3 regions of the Streptomyces sp. Tu 3180 genome follow, and region 3 is predicted to be linked to each of the others. Evidence: riboswitches for the same ligand, from Rfam matches in the RefSeq annotation. Region 3 holds a riboswitch; each other region holds the start of a gene.
What was found. A riboswitch is a leader RNA that binds a small molecule or an ion and turns the genes downstream of it on or off. The one in region 3 is predicted to bind cobalamin.
Positions count from the first base shown of each region.

Region 1: linked by a shared signal. The riboswitch ahead of GL259_RS33625 ((2Fe-2S) ferredoxin domain-containing protein) and the one ahead of GL259_RS25850 (ribonucleoside-diphosphate reductase subunit alpha) in region 3 are both predicted to bind cobalamin.
Region 2: linked by a shared signal. The riboswitch ahead of GL259_RS29130 (energy-coupling factor ABC transporter permease) and the one ahead of GL259_RS25850 (ribonucleoside-diphosphate reductase subunit alpha) in region 3 are both predicted to bind cobalamin.

Region 1 covers NZ_WOXS01000002.1:7,376,927-7,381,979, reverse strand. The annotation lists partial or broken gene GL259_RS33635 (NAD-binding lipoprotein) at 1-803, opposite strand, end outside; gene GL259_RS33630 (NAD(P)/FAD-dependent oxidoreductase) at 1,094-3,088, shown strand; gene GL259_RS33625 ((2Fe-2S) ferredoxin domain-containing protein) at 3,257-3,598, opposite strand; cobalamin riboswitch at 3,724-3,848, opposite strand; gene GL259_RS33620 (ferric reductase-like transmembrane domain-containing protein) at 3,944-4,930, opposite strand.
Region 2 covers NZ_WOXS01000002.1:6,286,913-6,291,965, reverse strand. The annotation lists gene GL259_RS29140 (ABC transporter permease) at 1-578, opposite strand, end outside; gene GL259_RS29135 (ABC transporter substrate-binding protein) at 599-2,194, opposite strand; cobalamin riboswitch at 2,396-2,580, shown strand; gene GL259_RS29130 (energy-coupling factor ABC transporter permease) at 2,610-3,317, shown strand; gene GL259_RS29125 (energy-coupling factor ABC transporter substrate-binding protein) at 3,314-3,727, shown strand; gene cbiQ (cobalt ECF transporter T component CbiQ) at 3,734-4,483, shown strand; gene GL259_RS29115 (ATP-binding cassette domain-containing protein) at 4,480-5,053, shown strand, end outside.
Region 3 covers NZ_WOXS01000002.1:5,502,310-5,507,362, forward strand. The annotation lists gene GL259_RS25845 (ribonucleotide-diphosphate reductase subunit beta) at 1-976, opposite strand, end outside; gene GL259_RS25850 (ribonucleoside-diphosphate reductase subunit alpha) at 976-3,345, opposite strand; cobalamin riboswitch at 3,469-3,627, opposite strand; partial or broken gene GL259_RS25855 (GNAT family N-acetyltransferase) at 3,663-4,170, opposite strand; gene GL259_RS25860 (sodium:solute symporter family protein) at 4,248-5,053, opposite strand, start outside.

The DNA.
Region 1 (5,053 bases), 1.9 Mb from region 3:
CTCTCCAGGACGACGCCGCCCGGTCCGGCGGCGAGACGGGCGGCCAGGCGGTACCGGTCGTCCCGGACGGCGGCGACGACGGGCGGACGGTCTCCCTCCCCGGCCAGGGCCGCCCTGAGCGCCAGCAGTGTCCTGACCACCTCGGCATCGGCGTCGGGCTCGTCGTGGGGCAGGACCAGCACGACACCGGCCGTGGCCGGGCTGGTCAGGGAGAGCACGGCCGGGTCGGTGGTGGGGCCGCTGCGGCAGATCAGCCGCGTACGGCCGGCAGGGCCCACCTTCGTGCTCAGAGCCTCCTCCATGAGGGTCTTGTCCCGGTCGGCCAGCACCGCCACCGCGGCGCGCCGCTGGTTGGCGTTGGCGGCCACCAGCTCGCTGACCACCGTGAAGACCTGCTCGGACAATCCCAGGACCACGGCGTGCCCGTGTTCGAGCACGGTGGAACGGCCCCGCCGCAGCGCGGTGAGCCGCTCCGTGAGCGCCGTCGTGATCAGGCCGACGAGCGTCGAGACGTACAGCAGGGTGACCAGTGCGAGCAGCACCGACATCGCCACCCGCAGCGGCGTGCCCGTCGCACCGCCCAGCCGCAGCGTCTCCCCGGTGAGGTGCCACACCTGCGCCAGCCGGTCCGTCAGGGACGCCGGCACGCCGGGGTCGGTCCACACCAGCACCGCACTGGCCGGGACGACGACGGCCAGGCACAGCAGCGCCATCCAGCCGACGAGGGCGGCGGCACCGCGGGCCAGCGTGCTGTCGAACCAGTAGCGGGCCCTGTCACCGAACGGAGTGCGCCGCTGCGCCATCCTTCCCCCCTCCCTCGCCCCGAACTCCCGCAGGGCCGCGTCGGCGCCGCGTACGCGATGCGCCGCGCGGGCCCGCCGGAGAGCACGGATGTGGATCCGCACGTCGCAGTGTGGGGGATCGGTCACCGCGTCGGACGGAGCTCGCGCGGCGTTCATCCCTTCGGGTCTGCCAGGCCGTTCACCTCGGCGGATCCGCCGTGACGTCAGGGTTCGCCGCCGCTTAGCTCCTTCGGGTCAACGCCGGAGCGAAGGACGGGTGCCCGGTCACGGCCGTCGGTACAAAGGCCGCCATGACTGAAGATCACGCAGTGGTGCGTCCGGACGGCGGCTTCTCCCGGAGGAGTTTCGCGGCGGTGGCCGGCACGGCCACGGTGGCCACGGCCCTGACCGGCGGCGTCGCCGCGGCGCTGCCCGCACCGGCCGCCCCGGCCGGCAGGCGCGGCGCCGACTTCGACCGGTGCCTGGCCGTCGCCCGCGCACTCCTCGTCCTGGACTCCGACGACCGCCCCCTCGTCCCGCGTTACCAGAACGTCCTCCGGAAGGGACTGCCGGCCCAGCGACGGGCACGGCCCAAGGACGTCCTGGTCATCGGTGCCGGCCCGGCCGGTCTCGTGGCCGCCTGGCTGCTGAAGGGGGCAGGTCACCGGGTGACGGTGCTGGAGGCCAACGGCAACCGGGCGGGCGGGCGCGTCAAGACCTTCCGCAGCGGCGGCCACGAACGCGCCGAGCAGCCCTTCGCCGATCCCCGCCAGTACGCCGAGGCGGGCGCGATGCGCATCCCGGGCAGCCACCCCCTGGTGATGGAGCTGATCGACCAGTTCGGCCTGAAGAAGCGGCGTTTCCACTACGTCGACGTCGACGGCGGGGGACGTCCCGCCCACCGCACCTGGATCCACGTCAACGGTGTCCGCGTGCGGCGCGCCGACTACGCCCGCGCGCCCCGGCGCGTGAACCGGTCGTTCGGTGTCCCCCGGGCCCACTGGGACACCCCCGCCGCCGCCGTCCTGCGCTCCGCGCTGGATCCGGTGCGCGACGAGTTCAGTCACGTCGGCCGCGACGGCAAGCGGGTCGGGAAGCCGCTCCCGGAGCAGTTGCGGGGCTGGGCCCGCGTGGTGCAGCGGTTCGGTGACTGGTCGATGTTCCGCTTCCTGACCGAGCACGCCGGCCTCGACGAACGGACCGTCGACCTGATCGGCACCCTGGAGAACCTCACCTCACGCCTTCCCCTGTCCTTCATCCACAGTTTCATCGGCTCCTCCCTGATCAGCCCCGACACGCCCTTCTACGAGCTGGAGGGCGGCACGGCCGTACTGCCGGACGCCCTGCTGGAACGCGTGCGGGAGGACGTGCGGTTCGACCGCCGTGTCACACGCATCGAGTACCACCACCCGGACCGTCCCTCCCCGGACACCGGGCACGTCCGGGGCAAGGGTCCGCACGTGTGGGTGGACACCGTGTCGGAGGGCCGCGGCGGTCCCGTCGTACGCGAACAGTTCACCGCGGACGTCGCCGTGGTCACGGTGCCGTTCTCCGGGCTGCGCCACGTGCAGGTCGACCCGCCCCTGTCGTACGGCAAGCGCCGGGCGGTCTGCGAACTGCACTACGACAGCGCGACCAAGGTGCTGCTGGAGTTCAGCCGTCGTTGGTGGGAGTTCGACGAGGCGGACTGGAAGAGGGAGCTGCGCGCCGTCGACCCGGATCTGTACGACGCCTACCGCACCGGCCGCGCCGCCGCGGACGGCAGTCTGCTCGGCGCCCACCCCTCCGTGCCCGCCGGGCACATCACAGCGGGCCAGCGCACCCACTACGCCGCCAACCGCTCGATCACGCGCGACCAGCCGGAGGCGGTCGGCGTCGTGGGCGGCGGCTCGGTGTCGGACAACGCCAACCGGTTCATGTTCCACCCCTCCCATCCGGTTCCGGGCAGCGCGGGGGGTGTGGTCCTGGCCTCCTACAGCTGGGCGGACGACGCCCTGCGCTGGGACTCCCTGGACGACGACGCACGGTATCCGCGCGCGCTGTGCGGCCTCCAGCAGGTCTACGGCCGGCGCATCGAGGTCTTCTACACCGGCGCGGGCCGCACGCAGAGCTGGCTGCGCGACCCCTACGCCTACGGGGAGGCGTCCGTGCTGCTGCCCGGGCAGCACACGGAGCTGCTGCCCGCCGTCCCCGTGCGCGAAGGGCCGTTGCACTTCGCCGGGGACCACACGTCCGTGAAGCCCGCGTGGATCGAGGGGGCCGTGGAGTCCGCCGTGCGTACCGCCCTGGAGATCCACACCGCGTGAGCCGGGCGGCCCGCCCGGCCGCGGCCGAGAGCGGGTCGTCCCCGCAGGGAACCCCCGGCAGCAGCTGACCGGGCGGCTGCCGGGGGGGTGCCCTCGCGGGCGGCCCGCGCCGTCCCGCCCGCGGCCCCGTTGCGCTGCCGCTCCGGCGCGGCAGCGGTCCTCGGCCGTTCAGGGGGCCGTGCGGCGGCGCGGCGGGGTGAAGGCGTACAGGTCGAGGATCTCCGGCCGGGGAGCGACGCCGGGACCGCCCGCCCGTACCCAGGCGGCGACGTCCTCCGTCGCCGCCGGGTCGTTGACCAGGCCGAGCCACACCGGCCGGGCTCCGGCCGCCCGCCCGGCGGAGGAGGGCTGCACGACGACCACGTTGGCCTGGTCGCACACGTCCAGGCAGTCGGAGACGCGCACGGGCGCCTCGGCACGCAGACGCTCGGTCTGCGCGGCGTGGTCGACGCCGGTCACCTTCGCGGTGCCGCAGCAGCAGTCGCGGCACACGACGACCCGGCACGGCACGGCGCCGACCGGTTGCGCAGCCTCCTCGGCGCCGAACGCCTGACCCTCCGTCGTCCCGGGCACGCCGAACCACCCCTCTCCTCCGGGGAGCTCCGCCCCGGTGTCCTTCGAGGAGGCGACGACGTGAGTCTCCTGGCTCTCGGGTCGTGGCTCGTCCCGGCCTTCCCGCCCTGCGCGGGGCAGTGGCCCGTTCGGGATCCGCTCGCCGATCACAGTGGCGGGACCGCGCCGGATTCGCACCGGCTTCCTCGGACCGTCGTCGCCCTGTCGCCGGTCATCATCGCATCAGCCGGCCGCCCGCCCTCGGGCGCCTGCGCCGGACCCGCCCCTCCCGGCGGCCGTGGGTCACTCCGGCTCGGGAGCGTGCGGGCTCGTCGAGGGCGGCTCGGCCGGGCGTTCCCGGCCGCCGTCATGACCGGACACCACCACGACGACCAGCCCCACCACGACGGCCCCGGCGGCCACCCGGCCGGCGGCCCGCACCCCCCAGCCCGGCAGCGACACGCCCCCGCGCCGTCCCGGCCCGCCCAGTCGCTCGGCCCGCCGGGCGGGCCGCAGCAGCCGAGCCAGCAGCAGTGCCGCGACCGGGAGTTGGAGCAGCCACAGGACGGTGCGCGGCCACTCGCCGTACCAGACGTTGGTGCCGTACAGCAGGGTGTGCCACACGCTCAGCACGTACACGACGATGACGAAGCGGTGCAGGCGGCGCCAGGTGCCGGCGCCGATGCGGTGCCGGACGTAGAACAGCAGGCCGAGGGGAACGGCCAGGTAGAGGGCGCCCTGGCCGAGGGGGATGGCTACCTGGCCGGTGCCGGAGTCGTACCAGCCGGGCACGAACGTGTCCGCGAAGCCCGCCCACAGCCGTTCGAGCCACGTCAACCGGGCCTCGTACCGCACGAGTTCCGCCGCGAACATCAGCGCGTGCGCGAACATCAGGGCCATCGTGGTCAGGCTCGTGGTGCGGTGCCAGCGCTCCAGGGTCTGCCGGGGGACCGGCAGCCGGGCGGGGCGCGGCCCGGACAGCAGCAGACCGAGCATGACCGTGCCCCAGGCCCACAACAGGCCCGACCAGCCGAACGCCTGGCTGAGCAGGTACATCCAGTACGTGCCGGGGTCGTCCATGAACGGCATGACCGCGACCGTGTCCGACTCGCCCGACTCCATGCGCGCCCACAGCAACACGAACACGAGCGCCGTGACCACCACCGCCGCGCTCGCGTCGGGCAGCGCGGCCCTCAGGTCGGCGCGCAGGGCGACGCGATCGGCCGGACGCCTGTCACGGGCGGGCGGTGCGGCCGTGCCGTCGTCCTCCGGCGTCGTCTCTGGCAGCATCCTGGGCCTTCCGGGGCGCGGAACACCGACGGGCGGTGTGCACGTGGGACGGGAGGCACCAGTGTGACCGAGGCGGCCGGGAGCACCGAGGCCACATCCGGCCAGAGTGGTCCCCGGCCGACG
Region 2 (5,053 bases), 780 kb from region 3:
ACGCCGGCGGGCAGCGCGAGGTGGCTCAGGAGCTGTCCGGCGGTGACGTGCTCGCTGCCGGTGTCGGTGAGGCCGCCGGCCGGGAGGACGTCCAGTTTCAGCGCGAACAGCCAGACGGCGAGCAGGGCGATCCAGAAGACCGGCGCGGCCTCCAGCGCGTAGGCGAGGGAGGTGACGGCGCGGTCGGCCGGTGAGCCGGGGCGGCGGGCCGCGAGGACGCCGAGCACGGTGCCGAGCAGGACGGCGAGGACGAACGCGACGGCGCACAGCAGCGCCGACCACACCAGCCGTTCCCCGATCACCTCGGCCACGGGCTGGCGCATGACGCTGGACTGGCCGAGGTCGCCGCCGGCCGCGGAGGTCAGCCACTCCCACCAGCGTTCGGCGAAGGGCCGGTCCACGCCGAGGTTCTCCCGCAGCCGGTCCAGGGTCTCCCGGTCGGCGCCGAGCGCGGCGGTGCCCGCGTAGGCCTTGACGGGGTCGAAGGGGGAGACCGCGGCGATCGCGAACACGCCGAAGGTGACGACGAGGAGCACGGGCACGGCGGACAGGGCCCGCCGTGCCACGAGCCGGGTCATCTCTCCCCAGGGCAGGGAGGTCATTTCTTCGGCTGCCAGTCCTCGACGTTCCACCAGGGGCCGCTGGCGAAGCCGTGCTCGTGCGGTTCGGTCTGCGTGGTCAGCCCGTCCCAGCGGTCGGCGAGGACGTACATGTGGTCGATGTGGGTGAGGAAGGTGTAGCCCGGGTTCTTCACCAGTTCGCGCTGGAGGTCGTCGTAGGCGGCCTTGCGGTCCTCGGGGTCCTGGCTGCGGCGGCCGGTGTCGAGGGCCTCGTCCACGGCCGGGTCGTCGTACCGGGCCATGTTGTTGAAGCCGTCCCCGGCGAGGGAGGAGTGCAGCAGGGTGTAGAGGCCGAAGTCGGGGTCGCCGGTGCTGCCGAAGCCCGCGAGGACGGCGTCGTGCTTCATCCGGGGCTCGATGACCTCCCAGGTGGCGCTCTCGACCTTCACCTCGATGCCGGCCTTCTTGGCGTCGGAGGCGTAGGCGAGGGCGTGGTCCTGGCGGACCTTGTCGCCGGAGGGGTGGAAGAGCGTGAACGAGGCGCGGCGGCCGTCCTTGGCGCGGATGCCGTCCTGGCCCGGCTTCCAGCCGGCGTCGTCGAGGACGCGCTCCGCCTCGCCGAGGTCCCGGTCGCGTTCGGTGCCCCGCGCGAACCAGGGGTCGTCCAGGGGCAGCGGGCCGTAGGCGGGGCGGCCGGCTCCGTCGAGGATCTTGTCGACCATGGCCTCGCGGTCCACGGCGAGGTCCAGGGCGCGGCGGATCGCGGTGTCGCCGGTGACCGGGTTGCCGGTGGGGAGGGTGACGGCGCGGAAGTCGTAGGAGGTCGCCCGGTACGTCTTCCTGCCGTCCTCGTTCTCGAAGGTGGCGGCGAGGTTGGGCGGGAGGACCGCGCCGTCGAGGTCGCCGGAGCGCAGCCGGGTGGCGCGGACGTCGTCGTCGGCGACGATCGCCATGGTGAGCTTTTTCACCTTCGGCGCGCCGCCCCAGTAGTCCGGATTGGCCTTGAAGGTGAGCTTCTCGCCCTTGCGCCAGTCGGTGAGGACGTACGGTCCGGTGCCGACCGGCTTCGTGTTGAAGGAGCCGGTGTTGGGGTCCTGCTCGCCGGCGACGTGCTCGGGGACGATGGGCAGGACCGTGCGGGCGGCGAAGGCCGCGTAGGGGTACTTGAGGGTGAAGACGACCTTGTCGTCGCCGTCCGCCCGCACCTCCTCGATGGCGTCCAGTTCGCTCTTGGCGGTGTTGTTGGTCCTGTCGTCCAGCACCGTGCGGTACGTGAAGACCACGTCGTCGGCGGTGAGCGGCTCGCCGTCGCTGAAGCGCACGCCGTCGCGCAGGGTGTAGGTGTAGGTACGGCCGCCGTCGCCGACCTCGGGCAGCGCCTTCGCCAGCGCGGGCTTCAGCTTCTGGCCGGCGTCCCGGACGAGCAGTCCGTCGAAGATCTTGGAGTTGCCGTCCTTGCCGTAGCCGAGCAGCGGGCTCAGGGTGTCCGGCTCGGAGGCGACGCCGATCACCACGGAATCGGCGGACGCGCCGCCGTCCGTGCCTCCGCCCGGCGCCGAGCAGGCGGCGGCCGCGCCGGTCACCGCGGCCGCGACGGCGGCGGTGGCGGCACTCCGTATTCGTCGGGTCGTCATCGAACCTCACATCCCTGATGCCTTGAAATCGCTGTTGCATATTAATTGCAGCAAGACACTGCCCGGCGCCGCCCTCTTCCAGTCCCCCCGCTTCGACGGGTCCGCGGCCGGTGTCAAGTCCGCAGGTGTGCGCCGGGGCGCTCGCCGCCGGGCGCTGCCCGCGCGCCCCCGCGTCCGCTTGTCACCGGGCCGGAACGGGCACTACTGTCGCCACGCCTTGGTGACGGGAAATCGGTGCGATACCGGTGCGGCCCTCGCCACTGTGATCGGGAAGTCCGGCTCCAGTCCTCGCGGACGGCCACTGGGTCCCCTCGGGACCCGGGAAGGCGGAGCACGGGCGGTGGTACCCGTCAGCCAGGAGACCGGCCAAGGCGCGTCAACCATCCACGAGGTGCTGGAGAGGGTCTGCTGAGCCATGCACATAGCCGAGGGTTTTCTGCCACCGGCGCACGCGGTCGCCTGGAGCGTCGCATCGGCGCCGTTCGTCGTCCACGGAGCCCGGTCGCTCGTCCGCGAGGTCAAGGAACATCCCGAGAGCACGCTGCTGCTCGGCGCCTCGGGAGCGTTCATGTTCGTCCTGTCCGCGCTCAAGCTCCCCTCGGTGACGGGGAGTTGTTCCCACCCCACCGGCACGGGCCTGGGCGCGATCCTGTTCCGGCCGCCGGTCGTGGCGGTGCTGGGCACCATCACCCTGCTGTTCCAGGCGCTGCTGCTCGCGCACGGCGGGCTGACCACGCTCGGCGCCAACGTCTTCTCGATGGCGGTCGTCGGCCCCTGGGCCGGGTACGGCGTCTACAAGCTGCTGCGCCGCTGCGGCGTCCCGCTGATGGCGGCGGTGTTCTGCGGCGCCTTCGTCGCCGACCTGTCGACGTACTGCGTGACGAGCGTCCAGCTCGCGCTCGCGTTCCCCGACCCGGACAGCGGGTTCCTCGGCGCGCTCGGCAAGTTCGGCTCCGTCTTCGCCGTCACGCAGATCCCGCTCGCGGTGAGCGAGGGGCTGCTGACCGTGCTGGTGATGCGCATGCTGGTGCAGTCCAGCAAGGGTGAGCTGACCCGGCTCGGGGTGCTGGTGACGACGGCCGGCCGCAAGACGCGGGACGAGGCCGGGGCGGTGACCCGATGAGCCGGAACGCGAAGATCAACACCCTGCTGCTGCTCCTCGTCGCCGCACTCGCGGTGCTGCCGCCGGCGCTCGGCCTCGGCGACCACAAGGAGGAGCCGTTCACGGGCGCCGACGCCGAGGCGGAGACCGCGATCACCGAGATCGACCCGGACTACGAGCCGTGGTTCTCGCCGCTGTACGAACCGCCGTCCGGCGAGATCGAGTCGGCGCTGTTCGCCCTCCAGGCGGCGATCGGCGCGGGCGGCCTCGCGTACTACTTCGGGCTGCGGCGGGGGCGGCGGCAGGGCGAGGCGCGTGCGGCGGCCCGGCCGGGGGCCGGGGCGGACCCCGGCGGCGAGGCGGCGGATCCCGCGCGGCCGGACGCCGGCGCGGACGCCGGTGACGGGACCTCCTCCGAACGGCGGGGCTGAGTCCTCTTGCTGCCGATCGACGCGGCGGCGCACGGCAGCCGCTGGCGCCACCGCCACCCCGTGGACAAGGCCGTGCTCGGACTGGGCCTCACCGTGCTCGCGATCTCGCTGCCGCCCTGGCCGGGCGCGGCCCTGGTGCTGCTGACCGCGCTCGCGGTGCTGCTGGGCCCGGCGGGCGTGCCCGGCCGGCGGCTGTGGCGCGCCTACCGGGTGCCGCTGGGCTTCTGCGTCACCGGCGCGCTGCCGCTGCTCGTCCGGGTGGGCGGACCGGACGGGTGGGTGTCGCTGGCCGGGGACGGGCCGCTGCGCGCCGGGGAGTTGCTGCTGCGCACGTCGGCGGCCTCCCTCGGGGTGCTGCTGTTCGCCTTCACCACCCCGATGTCCGACCTGCTGCCGCGCCTGGCCGGCGCCGGGGTGCCCGCACCGGTCGTCGACGTGGCCCTGGTGACGTACCGGATGAGCTTCCTGCTGCTGGACTCGGTGCGCCGGGTGCGCCAGGCGCAGGCGGCCCGGCTCGGGCACACCACCCGCTCCGCCACCTGGCGTTCGCTCGGCGGGCTCGGCGCCACCGCGTTCGTCCGGGCCTTCGACCGGGCGGCCCGGTTGCAGACCGGGCTCGCCGGGCGCGGCTACGACGGCACCCTGCGCGTCCTGGTGCCCGAGGCCCGGGTCTCCGTCCGCTTCACGGCCGGGAGCGTGGCGCTGCTCGTGGGCCTGGCCGTCCTCGCCCTCGCTCTGGAAAGGCCTCTGTCATGACCGGGTCCGCGCTGCTCTCCCTGCGGGACGCGTCCTTCGCGTACGAGGACGGGCCGCCCGTGCTCACCGGCCTCGACTTCGAGGTGCGCGAGGGGCGCGCGCTCGCGCTGCTGGGCCGCAACGGCAGCGGCAAGACGACGCTGATGCGGCTGCTCAGCGGTGGACTGCGCCCGCACAGCGGCGCGTTGGCGGTCGACGGCGTGCCCGTCCGCTACGACCGCAAGGGGCTGACCCGGCTGCGGACGACCGTGCAGCTGGTGGTGCAGGACCCCGACGACCAGTTGTTCGCCGCGTCCGTCGGCCAGGACGTGTCGTTCGGACCGCTCAACCTCGGCCTGCCCGACGCCGAGGTGCGCGCCCGGGTGGCCCAGGCGCTGGCCGCGCTGGACATCACCGCCCTCGCCGACCGGCCCACGCACCTGCTGTCCTACGGGCAGCGCAAGCGCACGGCGATCGCGGGCGCGGTCGCCATGCGGCCCCGCGTGCTGATCCTGGACGAGCCGACGGCGGGGCTCGACCCCGACGGCCAGGAGAGGCTGCTCGCCACCCTCGACGGACTGCGCGAGAACG
Region 3 (5,053 bases):
GGTACGCGGACGGGCGCCGCTCGAAGAAGTTGGTCAGCTCCTGCACGCCCTGGAGCTCCATGAAGGAGAACGGGTTCTCGGAGCCGTACACCGGGGCGAAGCCCAGCCGGGTCAGGCGCTGGTCGGCGACGCACTCCAGGTACTGCCGCATCGACTCGGTGTTCATCCCCGGCAGCCCGTCGCCGCACAGGTCGCGCGCGAACTGCAGCTCCGCCTCGACCGCCTCCCGCAGCATGTCCGTCACCTGCTGCCCGAGCCGGTCGTCGAACAGCTCCGGCTCCTCCTTGCGCACGGTGTCGACCACGTCGAAGGCGAAGGACATGTGCATCGTCTCGTCGCGGAACACCCAGTTGGTGCCGGTCGCCAGCCCGTGCAGCAGGCCCCGGCTGCGGAACCAGTAGACGTAGGCGAAGGCCCCGTAGAAGAACAGGCCCTCGATGCACGCGGCGAAGCAGATCAGGTTGAGCAGGAAGCGGCGGCGGTCCGCCTGCGTCTCGAGCCGGTCGAGCTTCTCCACCGAGTCCATCCACCGGAAGCAGAACTCGGCCTTCTCCCGGATGGAGGGGATGTTCTCCACCGCCGCGAACGCGGCCGCCCGGTCGTCCGGGTCGGGCAGGTAGGTGTCCAGCAGGGTCAGGTAGAACTGGACGTGGACCGCTTCCTCGAAGAGCTGCCGCGACAGGTACAGCCGCGCCTCGGGGGAGTTGATGTGCTTGTACAGCGTGAGCACCAGGTTGTTCGCCACGATCGAGTCACCGGTGGCGAAGAACGCCACCAGCCGGCCGATGAGGTGCTGCTCGGCGGGGCTCAGCTTCGCGAGGTCGGCCACGTCGGAGTGGAGGTCGACCTCCTCCACGGTCCAGGTGTTCTTGATGGCGTCCCGGTAGCGCTCGTAGAAGTCGGGGTAGCGCATCGGGCGCAGCGTGAGCTCGAAGCCCGGGTCGAGCAGGTTCTGGGGACGGGTGGTGCTGGTCATCACTGACAGGCCTCACAGGACTCGGGGTTCTCGAGGGAGCAGGCGACGGCCTCTTCGGGGGCCGGCTGCGGGACGGGGACGGCGGTCTGCGCCCGTGCGGCGCGCGCGATCCGGGTCGCCGGACGCGAACGCAGGTAGTACGTCGTCTTCAGGCCCTGCTTCCAGGCGTACGCGTACATCGAGGAGAGCTTGCCGATGGTCGGCGTCTCCAGGAACAGGTTGAGCGACTGCGCCTGGTCGAGGAACGGGGTGCGGGCGGCGGCCATGTCGATCAGCGCGCGCTGCGGGATCTCCCACGCCGTGCGGTACAGCCGGCGCACCTCCTCGGGGATCCACGCGAAGTCCTGCACCGAGCCGCCCGCCTCACGCAGCGCCTCGCGGGTGCGCGCGTCCCACACGCCGAGGCGCTTGAGGTCGTCGACGAGGTAGGAGTTGACCTGGAGGAACTCCCCGGACAGCGTCTCGCGCTTGAACAGGTTGGACACCTGCGGCTCGATGCACTCGTACACGCCCGCGATCGAGGCGATGGTGGCGGTGGGCGCGATGGCGAGGAGCAGCGAGTTGCGCATCCCGACGGCCGCGATCCGCTCGCGCAGCGCCGCCCAGCGCTCCGGCCAGGTCAGGTCCGCGGCGTAGTGGTCCGGGTGCAGAACGCCCCGGGCGGTGCGGGTCTTCTCCCAGGCGGGCAGGGGACCGTTGCGCTCGGCGAGGTCCGCGGAGGTCTCGTACGCGGCCAGCATGATCCGCTCGGCGATCCGGGTGGACAGCCGCCGGGCCTCGGGCGAGTCGAAGGGCAGGCGCAGCTTGAAGAAGACGTCCTGCAGCCCCATGACGCCCAGACCCACGGGGCGCCAGCGGCCGTTGGAGCGGCCCGCCTGCTCGGTCGGGTAGAAGTTGATGTCCACGACCCGGTCGAGGAACGTGACGGCCGTGCGCACGGTCGCGTCCAGCCGCGCCCAGTCGAGGTCGCCGGCGGCCGTGTCGACGAACGCGCCGAGGTTGACCGACCCCAGGTTGCAGACCGCCGTCTCCCCGTCGTCGGTGACCTCCAGGATCTCCGTGCAGAGGTTGGAGGAGTGGACGACGTGGCCCGGCTCGGCGGTCTGGTTGGCGGTGCGGTTGGCGGCGTCCTTGAAGGTCATCCAGCCGTTGCCGGTCTGCGCGAGGGTGCGCATCATCCGGCCGTACAGCTCGCGCGCGGGGAGGGTCTTCCTGGCCAGCCCCTTCTCCTCGGCGGCCCGGTAGGCGGCGTCGAACTCCTCGCCCCACAGGTCGACCAGCTCCGGCACGTCCACCGGGGAGAACAGCGACCACCGGCCGTCGGCGTCCACCCGGCGCATGAACTCGTCCGGCACCCAGTGCGCGAGGTTCAGGTTGTGCGTGCGGCGGGCGTCCTCACCGGTGTTGTCGCGCAGCTCCAGGAACTCCTCGATGTCGGAGTGCCAGGTCTCCAGGTAGACCGCCGCCGCGCCCTTGCGCCGTCCGCCCTGGTTCACGGCGGCGACCGAGGCGTCCAGCGTCTTCAGGAACGGGACGATGCCGTTGGAGTGCCCGTTGGTGCCGCGGATCAGCGAACCGCGGGCCCGGACGCGGGAGTAGGACAGGCCGATGCCGCCGGCGTGCTTCGAGAGGCGGGCCACCTGGTGGTAGCGGTCGTAGATCGAGTCCAGCTCGTCCTTGGGGGAGTCCAGCAGGTAGCAGGACGACATCTGCGGGTGCCGCGTGCCGGAGTTGAACAGCGTGGGGGAGGAGGGCAGGTAGTCCAGGCGGCTCATCAGCCCGTAGAGCGCGGCGACCTCGTCCACCGACCGCACGCTGTCGTCCTCGGCGAGACCGGCGGCGACCCGCAGCAGGAAGTGCTGGGGCGTCTCGACGACCTTGCGGGTGATCGGGTGCCGCAGCAGGTAGCGGCTGTGGAGGGTGCGCAGGCCGAAGTAGCCGAAGCGGTCGTCGGCCCGGGTGTCGATCAGCGCGTCGAGCCGGTCCGCGTGCAGCCGGACGAACGCGGCGGTGCGGTCGGCGATCAGGCCCTCGCGGTGCCCGGTCGCGACGGACCCGGTGAACGACGTGACGCCCTGCGAGGCGGCCTCGGCGCGGATGCCGACGGTCAGCAGCCGGGCGGCCAGCCGGGAGTAGGCGGGGTCCTCGGAGATGAGCCCGGCCGCGGCCTCGGTGGCCAGTTCCCGCAGCTCCGTCTCGTCGGCGCGGGCGGACCGGCCGCGCAGCGCGGCGGCGGCGACCCGGCCGGGGTCCGCGTCGGGCAGGTCGGCGGTCAGCTCGGTCAGGGTCCGCAGCAGCGCGGCACCGGGGCCGTCGCTCTGCTCTGTCACGTCGACCGCTGAAGCCGGATCGGCTGGCGCGATGGTCACGTGGGGCTCTCCCTCGCTCGGCACGGGGGCCTCGCCGAGGGCGGGGGGCAGCACACGAACGCACGCGGCGTCGCGTCCACCGGCCCATTCCACGAGGCCCGGACGTCAGGGCACCCGGACCGGACGGCCGGGCGCACTGTCGGCAGGTCCTCGGACTGAAGCCCGTGCGCGCCCGCGCCATGACGCGAACACGCACAAGTACACCGTTGCGGGACAGTTCCGGATTCGCACCGGATTCCCCTGCGGCGACAGCGAGCACGAGCATACATCTTGTGCCGGGTGCTGTCGGCAGGCCCATATGTTGTGTCTCGATGGTGTCAGAGTGTCAACTCATAGGTGAAGAGCGTGATGTCGTCCAGGTGCGGGAGGGACTTCCGGTCGCGCCCGGGCGTGCGGACGGAACCCAGCCGCTCGTGGACGCGGGGGGCGGAGTGCACGGTGCGCCGGGCCGGCAGCACGACCCGGACGCAGCCCTCGACGGCCCGTGCCCGGCCGACGCAGGCGCGGACGAGGGCCTCCCCGACACCGCGGCCCCGGGCCGCATGGGCGACCGCGAGCATCCGGATCCCGGCCTCGCCGGGCCCGGCCATGCAGGCCATCGGTCCGCTGCCCGGTACGAACGTCACCCCGCCCGGCACGCCGCCGTGCTCCACGGCGGCCGGCACCTCGGTGACCGCCGCCCGCGTCGCCGCGTGCCCCCGGCTCACCGGGACACGCGTCGCGCCCCCCGAGGCCGAGCAGCCCGTCCCGGAGGTGGGCCTGCGCGGTGGTCTCACCGAGTTCCCCGTGCTCGCCGGGCTCCGCCGGCCGGACGGCGACGCCCATGGGGGGAGAGTGTGCTTGACGGATACGACGACGGGCCGCCGGATTTCTCCGGCGGCCCGTGGTTCACGGCTGCGGCGTCAGTGCGCGCTGCCCGCCGTGGCCGGCGGGAGCTCCACCTGGACGCCCGGGTCGCCCGCGTCCGCCGTGTAGTCCTCCGGCTTGGTCTGGTCGACGCCCTCGGGGGCCTTGGCGGCCCTCAGGACGAAGGTCAGGACGACCGTGACCAGGACGTTGATGACGAAGGCGGTGAGGCCGATGTAGCCGATCTCGCCGATGCCGGGGATCTCCTTCGAGGAGCCGCCGAAGTGCTTCTGCGTCGGGGAGGCGACGCCGTACGCGGCGACCGTGCCGTAGAGCATGCCGACCGCCCAGCCCGCGAGCAGCGCCCAGCGGTGGAACCAGCGGGTGAACAGGCCGCCGACCAGGGCCGGGAAGGTCTGCAGGATCCAGATGCCGCCCAGCAGCTGGAAGTTGATGGCGACGGTCTTGTCCATGGTCAGGACGAAGGCGAGCGCGCCCACCTTCACCAGCAGGGAGACGATCTTGGAGACCTTGGTCTCCTGGGCCGGTGTGGCGTCCGGCCTGATGAAGTCCTTGTAGATGTTGCGGGTGAACAGGTTCGCCGCCGCGATGGACATGATGGCCGCGGGGACGAGGGCGCCGATGCCGATCGCCGCGAAGGCGACGCCCGCGAACCAGTCGGGGAACATGTCCTCGAACAGCTGCGGGATCGCCAGCTGGCCGTTCTGCACCTTCACGCCCGCCGCGATCGCCATGAAGCCCAGCAGCGCCAGCAGACCCAGCATCAGGGAGTACAGCGGCAGGATCGTGGTGTTGCGGCGGATCACCTCGCGGCTGCGCGAGGACAGCGTCGCCGTGATGG